4 regions of the Pandoraea sp. NPDC087047 genome follow, and region 3 is predicted to be linked to each of the others. Evidence: predicted binding sites of a transcription regulator. Region 3 holds the regulator's gene; each other region holds the start of a gene.
The links. Region 3 encodes FNR, which switches genes on or off when oxygen is low (the NO sensors DNR and NnrR bind a similar motif). Its sites were predicted from a motif close to TTGATNNNNATCAA; they were not measured.

Region 1 (4,204 bases), on a different contig from region 3:
CCACGCATCGTGTCGAGCAGCGTGTAATCGTCGTTCTCCGATAGCGCACGCTCGGGACGCGCCGGTGAGAACGTCGCCAGCACGTCGCCTTCGCTGTTCGTGATTTCGGTGACCATGGTCGGCTCGCGATACTCGCCACCGTCCGCGATCGTGCCGTAGGCGGCCACCATCTCCTTGAGCGACACCGGGCTCGTGCCCAGCGCCAGCGACGGCACCGGATCGAGCTTGCTCTCACGCACGCCCATCGCGCGCGCCAGTCCCGCCACGCGCGATGGCCCCACGTCCTGCATCAACTGCGCAGTCACCGTGTTACGCGATTGCGCGAGCGCGTCGCTCAGCTTCATGGGCTTGTTGGTGGGCGCCGTGTCGTCGCTCGGTCGCCAGATCTCGCCGCCCGCCAGCGGGATTTCGACGGTCTGATCGACGATGGTGTCGTCCGGCTTGCGTCCCTTGATAAAGGCCGCACCGTACACGAATGGCTTGAACGTCGACCCCGGCTGACGGCGTGCCTGCTGCACGTGATCGAACGGATCGGTCGTGAAGTCACGGCTGCCGACCCACGCGCGAATCTCGCCCGTGCGCGGATCGATGGCCAGGAACCCGGCTTGCACGCGAGTCTTCGTCACGCGCAGATTCTGCATAAAGGTCTTGTCGGCGAGCAGACGTTTCATGGCCGCCTCGGGCGCTTCGCCGCCAGTCACCGCATTGCGATACTCGGCCGACTCGCGCACGAATGCCTGCACCAGCGCCGTGCTGTCACGCCAGCCGCCGCGCGCCGACCAGTTCGCATCGGCAATGCCCTGCAACTGATTTGCCTGACGCGTGAGCGCCTGCGTCGCCATCGTCTGCAAACGCGAGTCGATGGTGGTGTGCACGACCAGACCGTCTGAATAGATGTTGTAGTCGTTGCGATCCGCCCAGCCGATCAGCCATTTTCGCAGTTGTTGCGCGAAGTGCGGCGCGGGCCCCGGCTCCTGCGTCTGACGCTCGAAGTCGATGCGCAGCGGACGCTTTTGCAGCGCGGCGAGTTTCGACGCGTCGAGATCCCCGTACTTGACCATCTGCGCGAGCACGGTATTACGGCGTTGCAGCGCGCGCTCGGGATTGATCACCGGGTTGTAATAGCTATTGCCCTTGAGCATGCCGACGAGCGTGGCTGCCTCGACGACATCAAGCTGATCGGCCGACTTGTCGAAATACGTGCGCGCCGCCATCTCGATGCCGTACGCGTTGTACAGGAACGGCACCGTGTTCAGGTACGTTTCGAGAATCTCCGGCTTCGTGTACAGCGCCTCGATCTTGAGCGCGGTAATCGCTTCCTTGATCTTGCGGGTAAGCGTGGGGGCGCGGCCGATGTCGTCCGGATACAGATTGCGTGCGAGCTGCTGCGTAATGGTCGAGCCGCCCTGACGGTCACCCGAGAACGTGCGCAAGGCCGCCCCCGCCGTACGCTTCAAGTCGATGCCGTGGTGCTCGTAAAAGCGGTGATCCTCGGTCGACACCAGCGCTTTGACCACATTCGGCGAGACATCCTTGATCGACACCCATTCGCGATTCGACGGCCGGAACTCGGCGATGAGCTTGCCGTCGGCAGACAGCACCTGTGCCGGCTGGTCGACTTTCGCGCGGCGGATATCGCGAATGCTCGGCGTGAACGGGATCAGGATCAGCGTGTAAGCGACGAGCAGACACGGTAGTGCCGCAATCGCGATAAGGACGCCCCGACGCGTGGGGTGGCGCAGGTGATACCAGGCGCGAGCCGCATATGGTTGCAGGGGTTGCAAAAGACGCAGACCATACCGTCCCGCTCGGACGAGGGCATGGAGAAGCGATGCAAACAGCGATGACAGCAGCGACGAAATCGGGCGCTTCACGATGGGGGAACGCGTGGCAAAGTCCGCATCCTACCAAAACGCACAGCCCCCCGACCCGCGCGACAGTTTGTCGCACAATGCACACGCGTTTTCCCGCGCTTGACGCGCATCAAGTCCGCCGGCGTCACCTGCTTCTACCATCGGTCGTGCTCACTCACGACTTTGGAAAACACCATGAAGCACTCCCTCGGCGCCGCGGCAATCGCAACCGCGCTGGTTACCGGTGCCGCCTTCTTCAGCAACGCTGCCACGGCGCAAACCACCACACAGACATCCGGCGACGCCGCCCCCGAGACGGGAAAGACCTTCGGCTTCATCAAGGACAGCTCGCAAGGCATCTATGCCGGCGACATCCTCGCGCGGGTGCGTGCCATCGGCATCCTGCCGGACTCGCACGCGAGCGGCAGCGTGCTGCCGACGCTCGGCGTGACCGTGAACAACGCCATCGTGCCCGAGCTCGACTTCACGTACATGATTCTCGACAACGTCGGTGTCGAACTCATTCTCGGCATGTCGCGCCATCAGCTCACGTCCAACCTCGGCCATCTCGGCGGTGTGAACGTGTTGCCGCCGACCCTGCTGCTGCAATACCACTTCAACCACGCAGGCAAGGTGCGTCCGTATGTCGGTGCGGGTATCAACTACACGCGTTTCTGGAACAGCAACCTGAACGCGGGCGGCACGCCAATCTCGATCAAGAACCACAGCGTCGGTCCAGCCCTGCAGGCCGGCGTGGACATTCAGATGACCAAGCGCTTGTTCTTCAACTTCGACATCAAGAAGATCTGGATGAAGACGGACACCTCGCTCGCGGGCACCGATCTCGGCACGCTGCACATCGACCCGCTGATCGTCGGCGTTGGTGTGGGCGTGAAGTTCTAACGCTCCGACGTTCCGTTCCGGTGGGGAGCGCCACGCGCTGGGGGGCCGTGGCGCTCCTTTTTTTCCGGTTCCGGCAGGCGATGCGGCAAATTGTCGCGCCCTCCCTACATGAGAACGCAAAGCATTTACGCCGCGCGACGACAGCACCTACAATGCCTGGTTCCCTGATGTTCACATTGATGTGATTTCACCATCACATCGCTCAGCCCCTAACCCGGTCAAGGCATGCGCAAGCTCCGTCAGCATCGCGTCGCAATCGGGATCGCCCTGCTGGCGATCCTGCTGGCAGCGCTCATGCCTGCGATTGCGCAGTGGCGGGCCGCCATGCAGCAGGACCCTTTCGCGGTCTACTGCACGGTGCAGGGCACACAGGCGGCACTGGGAACGGCGACGACACCGCGCGCCGAAGCCCAGCGCGAACAGGCCCACGACGGCCACACCGGCCACGACGACGCCCAGGCCCCTCCCGCTCACTCGCAGGCCGCAGGTCTGCACAGCAGTCACGGCGGCGCCGATCATTCGCTCGCCTCGGCAGACCATTGGGAGAAGTGCGGCTACTGCGCACTCTGGGCCCATCAGCCGCTCGTCACCACCGATTTTCTGTCCCTCCCGCCCGTCGCGCAGGCTGGCATCGACGACGCCCCCCGAGCGTCGATACCGCACTACCCGCGCGCCCGTTTCTCCGACGCCTTAGCGCGCGCACCGCCCGTTCTCTCCCTCTGATCCTCCCGACTTCCGGTCATTGGCTGTCAATGCCGGGAGCTTGCGCCGAACGCACCGGGCGTTGATGCTCGTTTCGTCGTTCACGCTTGTCGCGTGGATGCGTTGCGTGCATTGCGTTCATCAGGTGCATTCGGCACCCACGATCATCAGGCGGCCGCTTAGCGGTCGCGAGAGAGACATTCATGTCACGTTCCATGACGCAGAAGCCGTTGCAAACGGCCATCGCGCTCGCCCTTGCCTCGCTGGGCGGCACCGCACACGCACTCACCACCGATCCCGTCGCCGATTCCGCCACCGATGCCGTCATCCATCTCGCCGCGACCGGCACGAGGGTCGCCGTCGACGGTGGCGCCCCGGCAGCCACCTTGCCCGTCACGAACGTGACTGCGCAGGCGGAGTCGCTCACGTCTCCCAGCGTTGCCGACCAGAAAGCGAACCTCTTCCAGACGGCGGGCTCCGTCGGTTTCGTCGACGCCGATTCGTATCAGAACACCTACGCTTTCAACCTGCGCGACGTTCTCAAGGACAGCCCGGGCGTCTTTGTGCAGAACCGCTACGGGCAGGAACTACGTGTGTCGATTCGCGGCTCGGGCATTGCCCGCGGGTACCATGTGCGCGGCCTCGAAATCCTTCAGGATGGCATTCCGACCAACTCGGCCGACGGTAGCGGCGACTACTATCAGATCGACCCGATGGGGCTGCGCTCGACCGAAATCTACAAGGGC
Region 2 (4,204 bases), on a different contig from region 3:
GCGCCGAGGCAAGCGAAGGGGACACCGGCGAAGAGAAGGCCGCCCCGGCACGCAAGACGGCGGCGAAAACCGCCGCAAAGACCTCAGCGGCCAAGGCCCCCGCCAGGAAGGCGGCTGCCGGGAAGACGACCGCGAAGGCCAAACCGGCGACGAAGTCAGCGGCTTCGGAGGCTTCGGGCAAGTCGGACGATGCGTCTTTCGACGAGGACGACGCACCGTTCTAAGTACGCGACGCTCACGCGTCATCGCCTCGTGCCCCATGACACCGGGGCAATGAAAAACGGCCACTTCCTCACGGAGTGGCCGTTTTGCCATCTACCATCTGCAACGCTCACGCTATCACGCGCTCACACCGTCACAGGGAAATTTCCGCATTCGGCGTGGTCGGCGACGGCAGCTTGGGCGGCACCCAGCGTTCTGCGGCCGAAATGCCCTCGTTCTGACGGAAATACTCGACCGTCAGATCGATGAAGCCGCGCGTTTTCGCCGACAGATACTTGCGGCTCGGGTAGACGAGCGAGACGTCGACCGGCGTCTGCGTGAAGTTGCGCAGCAGCGCGACGAGATCGCCGTCGCGCACATCGTTACCCACCAGATACGACGGCAGGAACGCAATGCCGTGCCCCAGCAGCACCGACTGACGCAGCAGCGCCGTGTTGTTGCAGATGAACTTGTTCTGCACGCGCACGCGCACTTCGCCGTCCGGGCCGGAGAACACGCGATCGTCGCTCCAGAAATCGTTGGGTAGGCCCAGCACGCCGTGCTCGCCTAGCTCCTGCGGCGTGACCGGCTCACCGTGCTCCGCGATGTAGGCGGGCGACGCGCACAGCATCACGCGCGTCTCGGCAAGCACACGCGAAATCAGGCTTTCGCTGTTGATCATGCGCGTGAGCAGAATGCCGCAGTCGTAGCCTTCTTCCACCAGGTCGATGGCGCGGTCGGTCAGCGTGAGATCGACCACGACCTTCGGATGCATCTCCTGATACTTTTTGACGAGCGGCGCGAGGTTGCGCAAACCGAACGAGACCGGTGCGACGACCTTCAAGGTGCCTTTGGGATCGCGCGAGGCGCTGGAGATGAGGGCATCGGCTTCGTCGACGTCGTCGATGATCTGCCGGCAGCGTTCGAGATACACCTGCCCCGCGCCGGTGAGCGAGAGGCTACGGGTGGTGCGGTTGAGCAGGCGAACGCCGAGGTGCGATTCGAGTTCTGCGACGTGCCGCGTGACCACAGCGGCAGACAGATCCATCTGGGCGGCGCTACGGGCAAAACTCCCGTTATCGGCCACTTTGACGAAAACGCGCATCGATTGCAGACGGTCCATGTTGTTTCCAATCGTGATGTACCGCGTCGTTCCGGCAAAAACGAGTATGGGCGGACCGGCAATCTACCGGCACTGCGGATACCCGCGGGCACCGGTCGGACCGCCGCCCCGGACCGTTCCGGGGCGAGCCTCGCGCGTGCCGCCAGGGCTGTCGACACGGCGGGGGACTTCAATAGAGCAGCAATAAGGACGTAGCTTACCGTAGGCGTCAAAAAATTGCCTGACGCGGCAATGATTTCGACGCACGGCAGCGGTGAGGCATGCGCACTGTGGCGCACGAATGCGCTGGCGACGGTGCATTTCGCGCAATGCCCTCGCGCTTCGCACCTTTTGCCCGCAGCTTGCATGCCGTCGACCGGGTGTTTGACGCAGGTCACGGCGTCTCGTTCACCGCGAAGCTACAGTCGGGATATCACATCCTGTTACAACGCTTGCTAATGAACCCGCTTCCCATATTGTCGACGCCTTGTGCAAACGCCCCTGACGACCCGCACGCTGACACCCCGTGCCCCGGCTGCGCGTCTCGCACCGCGGCAGACGGTGAAGCCCGCTCAAGCTGCAAAACCCTCGCTACCCGCGCCTGCGCTCCCCAGACGTCCCCCGCTGCCCCCGCCGATCCGATTCCCTTCGACGCTCGCCTGCTCGGCCGATACGACGTGAGCGGCCCGCGCTACACGTCGTACCCCACTGCACTGCAATTTCGCGACGATTTCGGCGCCAGCGACTATGCCCGCGCCGCCTCGCAGTCCAGGCGCACCGGCAAGCCCGTCTCGCTCTATCTGCACGTTCCGTTCTGCGACACCGTGTGCTTCTATTGTGCGTGCACCAAGATCGTCACGAACAATCGCACCCATGCCGACGCCTACGTGGTGCGCCTGCACGCCGAGATCACACGACAAGCGTCGTTGCTCGGCGCAGGCCGCGCCCTCGCGCAAATGCATTGGGGCGGCGGCACGCCAACGTTCCTGTCACTGGAACAGATCGCGTCGCTCATCGACGCGATTCGCCGTCAGTTCGTCATGACGCACGACGCGAGCGCGGAATACTCCATCGAGATCGATCCGCGCAGCGCCGGGCCGGCGTCGATTCGCGCCCTGCGTGCGCTCGGCTTCAACCGGCTGTCCATCGGCGTGCAGGACTTCGATCCCCGCGTTCAGGCGGCCATTCATCGCGTGCAGCCGCGCGCGCTGGTCGAAGCCACCCTCGACGCCGCACGACGCTGCGGCTTCAAGTCGGTCAATTTCGATCTGATCTACGGTCTTCCGCACCAGACCATGGCGTCGTTCTCGGACACCCTCGACGCCGTGATCGAGATGGCCCCGGAGCGGCTGTCGGTCTTCAGCTACGCGCATTTGCCCGGGCAGTTCAAGATGCAGCGCTGCCTGCCCGACGCCTTGCCGGACGGCCCGCAAAAGCTCGCGCTGCTGCAAATGATCGTCGCCCGGCTGAGCGCGGCCGGTTACGTCTATATCGGGATGGATCACTTCGCGCGTCCCGGCGACGAACTCGCGCTCGCACAGGCCGCGGGCACGCTGCATCGCAATTTTCAGGGCTACAGTACGCGGGCCGATTGCGATCTCATCGGCGTTGGCATGTCGGCGATCGGACGCGTGGGCGACTGCTACGCGCAGAACGCCAAGACCCTGAAGACGTATTACGAAGCCATCGATGCAGGCGGCCTCGCCATCGCGCGCGGCGTGCGACTGGAGGCAGACGACCATATCCGGCGCGACGTCATCTCCCGTCTGATGTGCCACATGGCGCTGGATTTCAGCACCATCGAGCAAGCGCACGACATCGATTTCGTTGCCTACTTCGCCAGCGAGCTCGGCGAATTGGCCGATCTCGCCGCCGACGGCCTCGTAGCAATCGACGCCCGCGGGCTGCGCATTCTGCCCGCCGGGCGTTTGCTGGTGCGTGTGGTGGCACAGGTCTTCGACGGTTATCGCGGCAGCGCCGCCAACGCGCATTGCGCGAAAATCATCTGAGCGAGAGACGACTCGCCTGGCGCGCATCGCACATCGCGTATCACGTATTGCGTCGCCCGGAAAACAAAACGCCCGGTGGGATCTCCACCGGGCGTTTCTCATTCCCAACGCCATCGAAGGATTATCGATGTCGCCGGGGAATGTCCATCAACAGCACCGTCCGCCGAGCTTGCCGCCGTAACGCGCTTCCTGCCGTTCGCGGAAGAACGCCTCGTAGCTCATGACCGGCTGATCCGGATGCGTGGCCTGCATGTGCGCCACATACGTGTCGTAATCGGGCAGGCCGACCATCAAACGCATGGCCTGCCCCAGATACCGACCGACTTTGCCCACTGTACCGGCTTCATCGAGCATGGTGTCTCCTCTACCGTCTCTCGGACTTCCCGGCCCTCACACCCGGCCGCCCGCGGGCATCGGTTCGAACGGCGTTTCCTTGGCCGTCGGCCGATTCGCGCGCCGGGCAATCAGGATGGTGCGCAGACCGAATGCCGCGACGGCCACCACCACGAACATGAACAGACCGGCGAGCGTGGCGTCGACATAGTCGTTGAATACGACCTGCTGCATCTGTGCCATCGACTTGGCCGGGGCAAGCAGCTTGCCATCGGCAATCGCGGCCTGATACTTCGCGGCGTGGGCGAGGAAGCCGATCTTCGGGTCCGGGTCGAACATCTTCTGCCATCCGGCGGTGAGCGTGCAGGCGAGCAACCACAGCGTCGGCAGGATCGTCACCCAGGCGAAGCGCTCGCGCTTGAGCTTGAAGAGCACACAGGTCGCCAGAATCAGCGCAATCGCGGCCAGCATCTGGTTGGAGATACCGAACAACGGCCACAGCGTGTTGATGCCGCCCAGCGGATCGACCACGCCCTGATACAGGAAGTAGCCCCACGCC
Region 3 (4,204 bases):
CGGGCAGGGGCTGGCGGCGCCGCAAGGGTGTTTGCGGGTGTCGTGCTCGTCTTCGTTCGCGCGTCAGCATATCTCGCCCGCGTTGCCCGACTTCCTCGCACGCTACCCCGGGATTTCGCTGGATTTCCGACTGACGGATCGCGTTGTCGATCTGCTCGAAGAGGGGGGCGATCTTGCCATTCGCGTGGGTGCGTTGCGGGATTCGACACTCGTTGCTCGCAAACTGGCGGCCAGTCGGCGGACGTTGTGCGCGTCTCCGGCTTATCTCGCGGCGAACGGTGCGCCGAAGCATCCTGGCGATCTTGCCAAGCATGACTGCCTGATTTTCGGGGAGCAGCGCGACTGGCGGTTCGTGACGCCGGGTGGCCCGCTCAGTGTGCGCGTAGGCGGGCGTCTGGTGTCGGATAACGGGGAGGTGCTGCGTGATGCCGCGCTGGCGGGCCTCGGCATTGCGCTCAAGTCGACATGGGATATTGCCGCGCACTTGCAGCGTGGCGAACTGGTGCCGGTGTTGCCGGCGTATCCGCTGGCAGAGGAGGTCGCGATCTGGGCCGTCTACCCGAGCCGGGTGTTTGTGCCGCCGAAAACACACGCGTTCATTGAATTCCTGCAAGCGCGTTTCGGTCCGGTGCCGTATTGGGAGGCGCTTTGGCCTGCGCCGGGCGGCACATCGGATTGAGTGGCGAGCGGGCTGAGGGGCTGCCGTCAGTGCAGCCGGTGCGTGCGTGCCAATGGCGAGCCGGTGTCTTCGTGGCCGATGGCCGGGCTGGCGTGATGCAGCACGAGCCGCCAGCCGTCGGCTTGCTTCAGATAGATGTTGGTGGCGAGCACGAAGGCGTAGCGCGCTTCCGGGTGTGTCTCGACCTGAACCTGTTCGAGCACGTTGTGGACGGCGCACAACGGGTTGCGCGCCACTTGCAGGTGGCTCACCGTCACGTGCAGCCCGCCTTTGGCGAGAATTTGCCGCCAACTGGCCCGAATGGCCGCCGGGCCGACGTGCCGCGGCCCCGACGGGTGAATGCAGACGACTTCCTCGTCTTCCGACCAGACATCCATCAACGTATCCGGGTCACCGGCGCGCAGCGCTTCGTAGAAAGCGTGCTCGGCGTCTTCCGGGCTAAGAAAAATGGCAGCGGGCATAACGGCGGCCTCCGTCGGGGTGAAACGCCGGGCGGCAGGGGGCCGGGCGGCGAACGCGCCGATTATGGAGGGTTTGCCCGGGCTTGTCGAACACCGGCGGCCCGGCGGCCCGGCGGCGTCGCGCGACTCTTGATCTGGCGCAAGGCGTCGGCCGGGCGAGGCCGGTAGCTTAGCGGTAACGGGGAAGTGCGGCTTCGAGACGGCTGGCGCGGGAGGTTCCGGTCGGCCGGATCGGCTAAGAACGCCGACGAAAGCAGGAATAACGGGGAAGCGGGGAAGTGAGAGCCAGCAAGGGGGCGCATGAGCGGGGGCGCTCTAGCGCCCCCGGAAGCTGGGCTCAGCAGTGATGAACGCCCGCGAGCTCGCGCAGGGCCACGCCGTCGATGATCTTGACGTGGCGTTGACGGATTTCGATCATGCCGTTCTGCGCGAAGCGCGAGAACAGGCGGCTGACCGTCTCCAGCTTGATCCCCAGGAAGCTGCCGATTTCCTCGCGGCTCATGCGCAACACGAATTCGTTGGCGGCGTAGCCACGGGCGGCAAGACGCTCGGAGAGATTCAGCAGGAAGACAGCCAGGCGCTCCTCGGCGCGCATGGTGCCAAGGGCGAGCAGTTGCTGGTGCTCGTTGCGAATTTCCTGACTCATCAGGCGGTGCAACTGACGTTGCAGCGACGGCACCTGACGCGAGAGCGTCTCCAATTCGCCGAAGCGTGCGATGCACAGTTCGCTGTCTTCGAGCGCCACGGCGGTGCTCGGGTGAAGGCTGTCGGCCACGGCGTCCAGGCCGATGAGTTCGCCTTGAAGGTGGAAGCCGACGACCTGCTCGCGGCCGTCCGGGGCCGTGACGCAGCTTTTGAGCGAACCGAAGCGAATGCCGTAGACGGCGCCCAGATCATCGTTGGCGCGATAGAGCACTTCGCCCTTTTTGAGGCGACGGCGCTCGCTCACGAGTGCGTCAAGTCGTTCCAGCTCCGGCTCAGGGATGCCGACGGGCAGGCAGAACTGCCCCAGCGAGCAGGTGGAACAACGAGGCTGGGCAACGGGAATGGGGTTGCCGGGAATGCGACCGATCTCGGTGGTCATGAAGGCCCCTGAAGTTATTTTGAGAGTTTACCATGAGGCGTCGACCCATCGTTTTGGCGGGCGATACGACGCGCTGTTTCGCGGCGAGTTTCGACGACGCTTTACGGGCGTCGGTGTTTCAGTAATAATTGCGCACATACCGGACGTCCGTCTCGCCGCACTATCGGCCTGGGCGTTTTCCCGGCAGGTCGTTTCGAAGCATTCAGGTCGCGCCGCCGTCACTACGACCGAACACAAAAGGGCGCGCGCTTATGCGAAGCGGTTACGACCGTTTCTCGTGTTCCAAGCATCCATTTATTCCTGATACCGGGTCGCCAAGCCCCCGGTCCGCTTAGTCGCACATGAATACCCAAGAGGCGAAACTCGTCCTCGAGACCGCGTTGATTTGCGCGCAGGAGCCGCTCAAGGTCGGCGATCTGCGCAAGCTCTTCAATGACGCCGTGTCTGGTGACACGGTGCGTGCGCTGCTCGAGGAAATCCGCGTGCAATGGGATGGCCGAGGTGTGGAATTGGTGGCATTGGCCACCGGCTGGCGTTTCCAGAGCCGTCCGCGCATGCGTGAATACCTTGATCGCCTCAATCCGGAGAAGCCGCCGAAGTACTCGCGCGCCGTGATGGAGACGCTGGCGATCATTGCATACCGTCAACCGGTCACGCGTGGCGATATCGAAGAGATTCGCGGCGTGACGGTGAACACACAGATCATCAAACAGCTCGAAGATCGTGGCTGGATTGAGGTGATTGGTCATCGTGACGTGCCGGGACGCCCCGGTCTGTACGCCACGACCAAGGACTTCCTCGACGATCTCGGCCTGCGTGCGCTCGATGCGCTGCCGCCGCTCGAAGATCCGGCCGCACAGGCGCAGATCGATTTGCTTGCGCAGCAGAATATCGAATTCGGCGAGCGTGCCGAGGGCGAAGAAGCCGAAGAGGCTGCATCGGACGATGCACCGGTCGCGGATGCCGAAGCGCTAGCGCGTCTGGCGCAGGTGCGGGCTGACGATCTTCCGCTCGCGCAAGGCGTGCCGCAGGCGCAGCGTGAGCAGGCAGCTGCCGACGAGGCGCTGCTGGAAGATACCCTGCTGGAGGCTGTCATGGCCGAAGGCGAAGGGCAGGCGCAGGCATTGCCGGAGGTCGGCGCAGAGGCCATGACCGAAGTTGCGGCGGCTCCGTCTGCCGAAATTACCTCGGACGTCGCGGAACTCGCGGCCGCTGAGCACGTCAGTGAGCAAGACGTTGCGTCGCACGGCGAAGCGTCTGAAGCCTCTGACAAGGCTGGCGACGATAAGCGGGAGAACGGAGAGAACGCGCAAGACAACGCGCGACACGACGCGTCGCTCGATGCCGAAGCGCCGAGCGATGGCATTGCGAGCGGCGTCGCGCAAGACGGCGACGCGCAGCACAAGGAATTTTCCGAAGTGTCGGAGTCTGCGGTATCGACCGGCGAGGGTTTGCCGCAAGATGCGCAGGACATCGGGACCGAAGAAGGCGCGACGCAGGCGGCAGATCCCGCAGCGTCGTTAGCGCAGGAGGTTTCCCCGCACGCTGTCGACTCGGCAGCGAACGAAGCCGCCGCCGGGCAGCCCATGCCCGGTGTGATGGATGACGACGAGAACGACGGGGACGACAAGAATCTCGTCACGGGTACCTGAGGCGTCGGCGCATAGCGTCGCGCGCAGCAGCAGGGCCGTTAGCGATAAGAACGAAGTCGCGGCGCATTTGCCGCGCATTCATGGTGCGAACACGGATCAGGGCAGCGACTTACGCCTGCCCGTCATGATCCCGTTTTCCAATGAGGTTGTGTTGAAACAAAACGAAGAATCCCAGGACCTGCACGCACGCGATGCCGGCGCCGAAGCACGTACGCCGGAAGCCGAGGGCGGCGATGAAAAGGCGTCGCGCCGCGGTTTGCGCCGTGGTCCGCGCAGTCTGATCGCCCGCCGTCGTGCGGCTCAGCAAGCCAAGCGCGAAGGCGATGAC
Region 4 (4,204 bases), on a different contig from region 3:
CTGTAATTGCAGCAGCCACTCGTTGCGATAGTGCTGAAAGAAATACTCGCTCTCCACGAGCTTCGCCGACAGGTTGACCAGCGCGAGCGTATGAAACTGGCTTTGCCGGGTGACGTCGGTACTCGTGGACGACACATCGATCACGGCGAGCAATTCGCCCTGCGGCGCGAACACGGGACTTGCCGTGCAGGTGAGCGGCGTATGCAGCGCCCGAAAGTGCTCCTGCTGGCAGATGATGACGGGCGCACGCTCGACGACGCAGGTGCCAATGCCGTTGGTGCCCTCGCACGACTCGCTCCAGTCCGCCCCCGGCCACAACCCGGCGCGATGAAAATCGTCGCGCGAGCCGTCGTGCAGACGGGATTCGACGATCACGCCATCGGGCGCCGTCAGCAACACCGCCTGACGCGGGTTCATCAACTGACGTTGCAGACGCTCCAGCACCGGCATCGATACGCTGCGCAGGCACTCCAGCGCACTGCGACGCTCACGCAATTGTGAGGACGCCAGAACACGGGGCGCCATACGCGCGCCCGGATCGAGCGCATGCGTGTCCAGACAGCGACGCCATGAACTGGCGATATTCGGGTCCGTGGCCGCCACGCCGGACGGCTGGTGGCCCTGCGCGACATTCAGCACGCGTCGCGCGTGCGCAGACTCTGCAGTAGGTGGCATTGGTGTCTCCCCCGTGCCGGATGATCTGTTGATCTCGTAGTCGTTCCCGAAGCATCTCCCATGCCGGAGCCGATTGCAATGCGCTATGTCAATCGGAAGCCGTCATGCGATTGACGATAGGCCGTCGGGTGTCACGAACGCGATACAACGGGTGTCATGGCGCGAGACAAAGGTGTCACGGAATCGGCACATCTTGCACTGCACCACGCGGCCCCGACACCGCCCGAACGCGCGTCGATGCGATATCTGCCGGGGGTGGCCCGCGACTTGCTTAGTCTCTGGCGCGTGGCCGGCGAGCCACCGACACAACAATACCCGGAGACATAACATGCGATACGCCCCACCCGGCACGCCCGGTGCCCTGCTGTCTTTGCAAGCGCGTTACGAGAACTTCATCGGCGGCAAGTTCGTACCGCCCGTGGAGGGACGCTACTTCGTCAACACCTCGCCCGTCACCGGCGCGACCATCGGCGAATTCCCTCGCTCCAACGGCGCGGACATCGAACTGGCGCTCGACGCCGCGCATGCTGCGGCGTCCAAGTGGGGAAAAACGTCCGTACAAGCGCGCTCGCGCATTCTGTTGCAGATTGCCGACCGTCTCGAATCGCAACTGGAGCGCTTCGCCGTTGCGGAGACGTGGGACAACGGCAAACCCGTGCGCGAGACGCTGGCCGCCGACCTGCCGCTGGCCATCGATCACTTCCGCTACTTCGCCGGGTGCATTCGCGCGCAGGAAGGCACCGCGGCCGAGATCGACGAACACACGGCCGCCTATCATTTCCATGAGCCGCTGGGCGTCGTCGGCCAGATCATTCCGTGGAATTTCCCGCTGCTGATGGCCGCGTGGAAACTCGCGCCCGCATTGGCCGCGGGCAACTGCGTGGTGCTCAAACCCGCAGAGCAAACGCCGCTGTCGATCACCCTGTTTGCCGAGCTGGTCGGCGATCTGTTGCCACCGGGCGTGCTCAACATCGTGCAGGGCTTCGGTAAGGAAGCGGGCGAGGCGCTCGCCACAAGCAAACGTATCGCCAAGATCGCCTTCACGGGCTCGACGCCGGTGGGCAATCACATTCTGACGCGCGCCGCCGCCAATCTGATCCCGAGCACGGTCGAGCTGGGCGGCAAGTCGCCGAACATCTTCTTCGACGACATCATGCGCGCCGAGCCGGCGTTCATCGAGAAGGCCGCTGAAGGCCTCGTGCTGGGCTTCCTGAATCAGGGCGAGGTCTGCACCTGTCCGTCGCGGGCGCTGGTGCAGGAATCGATTTACGAGCCCTTCATGGAAGTGGTGATGAAGCGTGTCGAGCGCATCAAACGCGGCGATCCGCTCGACACCGACACGGCGGTCGGGGCGCAGGCGTCGCAGCAGCAATTCGACAAGATCCTCACGTATCTCGATCTGGCACGCAAGGAAGGCGCGCAGGTGCTGACCGGGGGTGGCATCGAGATGCTGGACGGTCCGCTCGCCTCGGGTTTCTACATTCAGCCGACGCTGCTCAAGGGCGAGAACCGCATGCGCGTGTTCCAGGAGGAAATCTTCGGACCGGTCGTGGGCGTGACGACCTTCAAGGACGAAGCCGAGGCGCTCGCGATTGCCAACGACACCGAGTTCGGTCTGGGCGCCGGGGTCTGGACCCGCGACATCAATCGCGCGTATCGCATGGGACGCGGCATTCAGGCCGGACGCGTGTGGACCAACTGTTATCACCTGTATCCGGCACACGCCGCGTTCGGTGGCTACAAGAAGTCCGGCATTGGCCGCGAGACACACAAGATGATGCTCGGCCACTATCAGCAGACGAAGAATCTGCTGGTGAGCTACGACGTCAATCCGCTCGGTTTCTTCTGAGCACTCACTCTAGTCAAGCGTAACTTTGCAGCAGATCAAAGACGCATCGCGCCGCGAGTGCGATGCTGTCTTTGATGCATGCGAAAGATGATTCTGGACACCGCTTGCGCGCATGTTCATCCGTTCGGCGCGCGGTGTGCCCCTCACAGAACAGATAAGGAGCATGACCATGAGCACGACTTTCTTCATCCCCGCCGTCAACATGATGGGTGTCGGCAGCCTCGACGAAGCGATTGCCGCCCTGCGTCAATACCATTTCCGCCGCGCATTGATCGTGACCGACGCGGGACTCGCCAAGGCAGGCGTGGCCGACAAGGTTGCCAAGCTGCTCGCGCAGCAGGACATTCAATCGGTCGTGTTCGACGGCGCCAAGCCGAACCCGACGGTGGGTAACGTGGAAGCCGGTCTGGCGATCCTCAAGCAGCACCAGTGCGATTTCGTGATCTCGCTCGGCGGCGGCTCGCCGCACGACTGTGCGAAGGGCATTGCGCTGTGCGCGGCCAATGGCGGACACATTTCGGATTACGAAGGCGTCGATCAGTCGAAGAAGCCGCAACTGCCGCTCGTCGCCATCAACACGACGGCCGGGACCGCTAGCGAAATGACGCGCTTCTGCATCATCACGGACGAGAAGCGTCACGTGAAGATGGCGATCGTTGACCGTAACGTCACGCCGCTGCTGTCGGTCAACGATCCGGCGCTGATGGCCGCGATGCCCAAGGGGCTGACCGCCGCGACCGGCATGGACGCGCTGACGCACGCCACCGAAGCCTATGTCTCGACGGCCGCAACGCCGATTACCGATGCCTGCGCGCTCAAGGCCGTCACGCTGATCTCGCAGAACCTGCGTCGTGCGGTGTCGCACGGCGACGACATGACTGCGCGCGAGAATATGGCATATGCACAGTTCCTGGCGGGAATGGCGTTCAACAACGCGTCGCTGGGCTACGTGCACGCGATGGCGCACCAGTTGGGCGGCTTCTATGACTTGCCGCACGGCGTTTGCAATGCCGTTCTGCTGCCGCACGTGGAAGAGTTCAACGCGAGCGTGAGTGCCGGGCGTCTGAAGGATATCGCTCACGCCATGGGTGAAAAGGTCGAGGGTCTGAGCGACGCGGAAGGCGCGAAGGTCGCCATTGCAGCGATTCGCCGGTTGTCGAAGGACATCGGCATTCCGTCGGGGCTGGCGGAGCTTGGCGCCAAGGTCGAAGACGTGCCGACGCTCGCCGCGAACGCAATGCAGGATGCGTGCGGATTCACGAACCCGCGCCGTGCCGAGCAGGCCGAGATCGAAGAGATTTTCCGCCGGGCGTTTTAACGGGTAACGCGATTCGGGTGTGGGACGTTTTCGTCACCGCCTGAACGGATCGCGGCTGACCGGTATCGTAGGAACACAAAGGGCTGCGTGAGGTTACGCAGCCCTTTGTGTTTGCTGTCGGCAATCAAGCCATCGCCTGCGCCACCGCAGGCGTTTCGCGTCGACGCAACCGCCGACGCCCCAGCGTTTGCATCCGAACCTGCCCCTCCCGCACCGAGCACCCCCCGCGAACCCAGCGAGCATCGCCAACGCCGCGCGTTGCGCCGGGTCCGGTGGCTGACCGCTCGCGCCCCTTCTGACTCAGTTAATGCGTCACCGTCACGCACGTCCGAGACCACGAACGTATCACCCTCGATCCGAGC

Region 1: a site for FNR is predicted at 1,974-1,987, ahead of ACIPHM_RS07035 (OmpW family protein). Genes of this name have one in related genera too.
Region 2: a site for FNR is predicted at 1,688-1,701, ahead of hemN (oxygen-independent coproporphyrinogen III oxidase). Genes of this name have one in related genera too.
Region 4: a site for FNR is predicted at 2,550-2,563, ahead of yiaY (L-threonine dehydrogenase). Genes of this name have one in related genera too.

What each region holds. Positions count from the first base shown of each region.
Region 1 covers NZ_JBIUZU010000003.1:325,277-329,480, reverse strand. The annotation lists gene ACIPHM_RS07040 (penicillin-binding protein 1A) at 1-1,793, opposite strand, end outside; gene ACIPHM_RS07035 (OmpW family protein) at 2,049-2,756, shown strand; gene ACIPHM_RS07030 (DUF2946 family protein) at 2,982-3,479, shown strand; gene ACIPHM_RS07025 (TonB-dependent receptor family protein) at 3,662-4,204, shown strand, end outside.
Region 2 covers NZ_JBIUZU010000008.1:208,809-213,012, forward strand. The annotation lists gene ACIPHM_RS17115 (DNA topoisomerase III) at 1-224, shown strand, start outside; gene ACIPHM_RS17120 (LysR family transcriptional regulator) at 356-1,324, opposite strand; gene hemN (oxygen-independent coproporphyrinogen III oxidase) at 1,945-3,312, shown strand; gene ACIPHM_RS17130 (YbdD/YjiX family protein) at 3,460-3,666, opposite strand; gene ACIPHM_RS17135 (carbon starvation CstA family protein) at 3,703-4,204, opposite strand, start outside.
Region 3 covers NZ_JBIUZU010000002.1:106,668-110,871, reverse strand. The annotation lists gene ACIPHM_RS03140 (LysR family transcriptional regulator) at 1-679, shown strand, start outside; gene ACIPHM_RS03135 (YybH family protein) at 706-1,140, opposite strand; gene fnr (fumarate/nitrate reduction transcriptional regulator Fnr) at 1,478-2,224, opposite strand; gene scpB (SMC-Scp complex subunit ScpB) at 2,566-3,876, shown strand; gene ACIPHM_RS03120 (pseudouridine synthase) at 4,028-4,204, shown strand, end outside.
Region 4 covers NZ_JBIUZU010000010.1:119,455-123,658, reverse strand. The annotation lists gene ACIPHM_RS19645 (sigma-54-dependent Fis family transcriptional regulator) at 1-675, opposite strand, end outside; gene ACIPHM_RS19640 (aldehyde dehydrogenase family protein) at 1,004-2,524, shown strand; gene yiaY (L-threonine dehydrogenase) at 2,694-3,842, shown strand.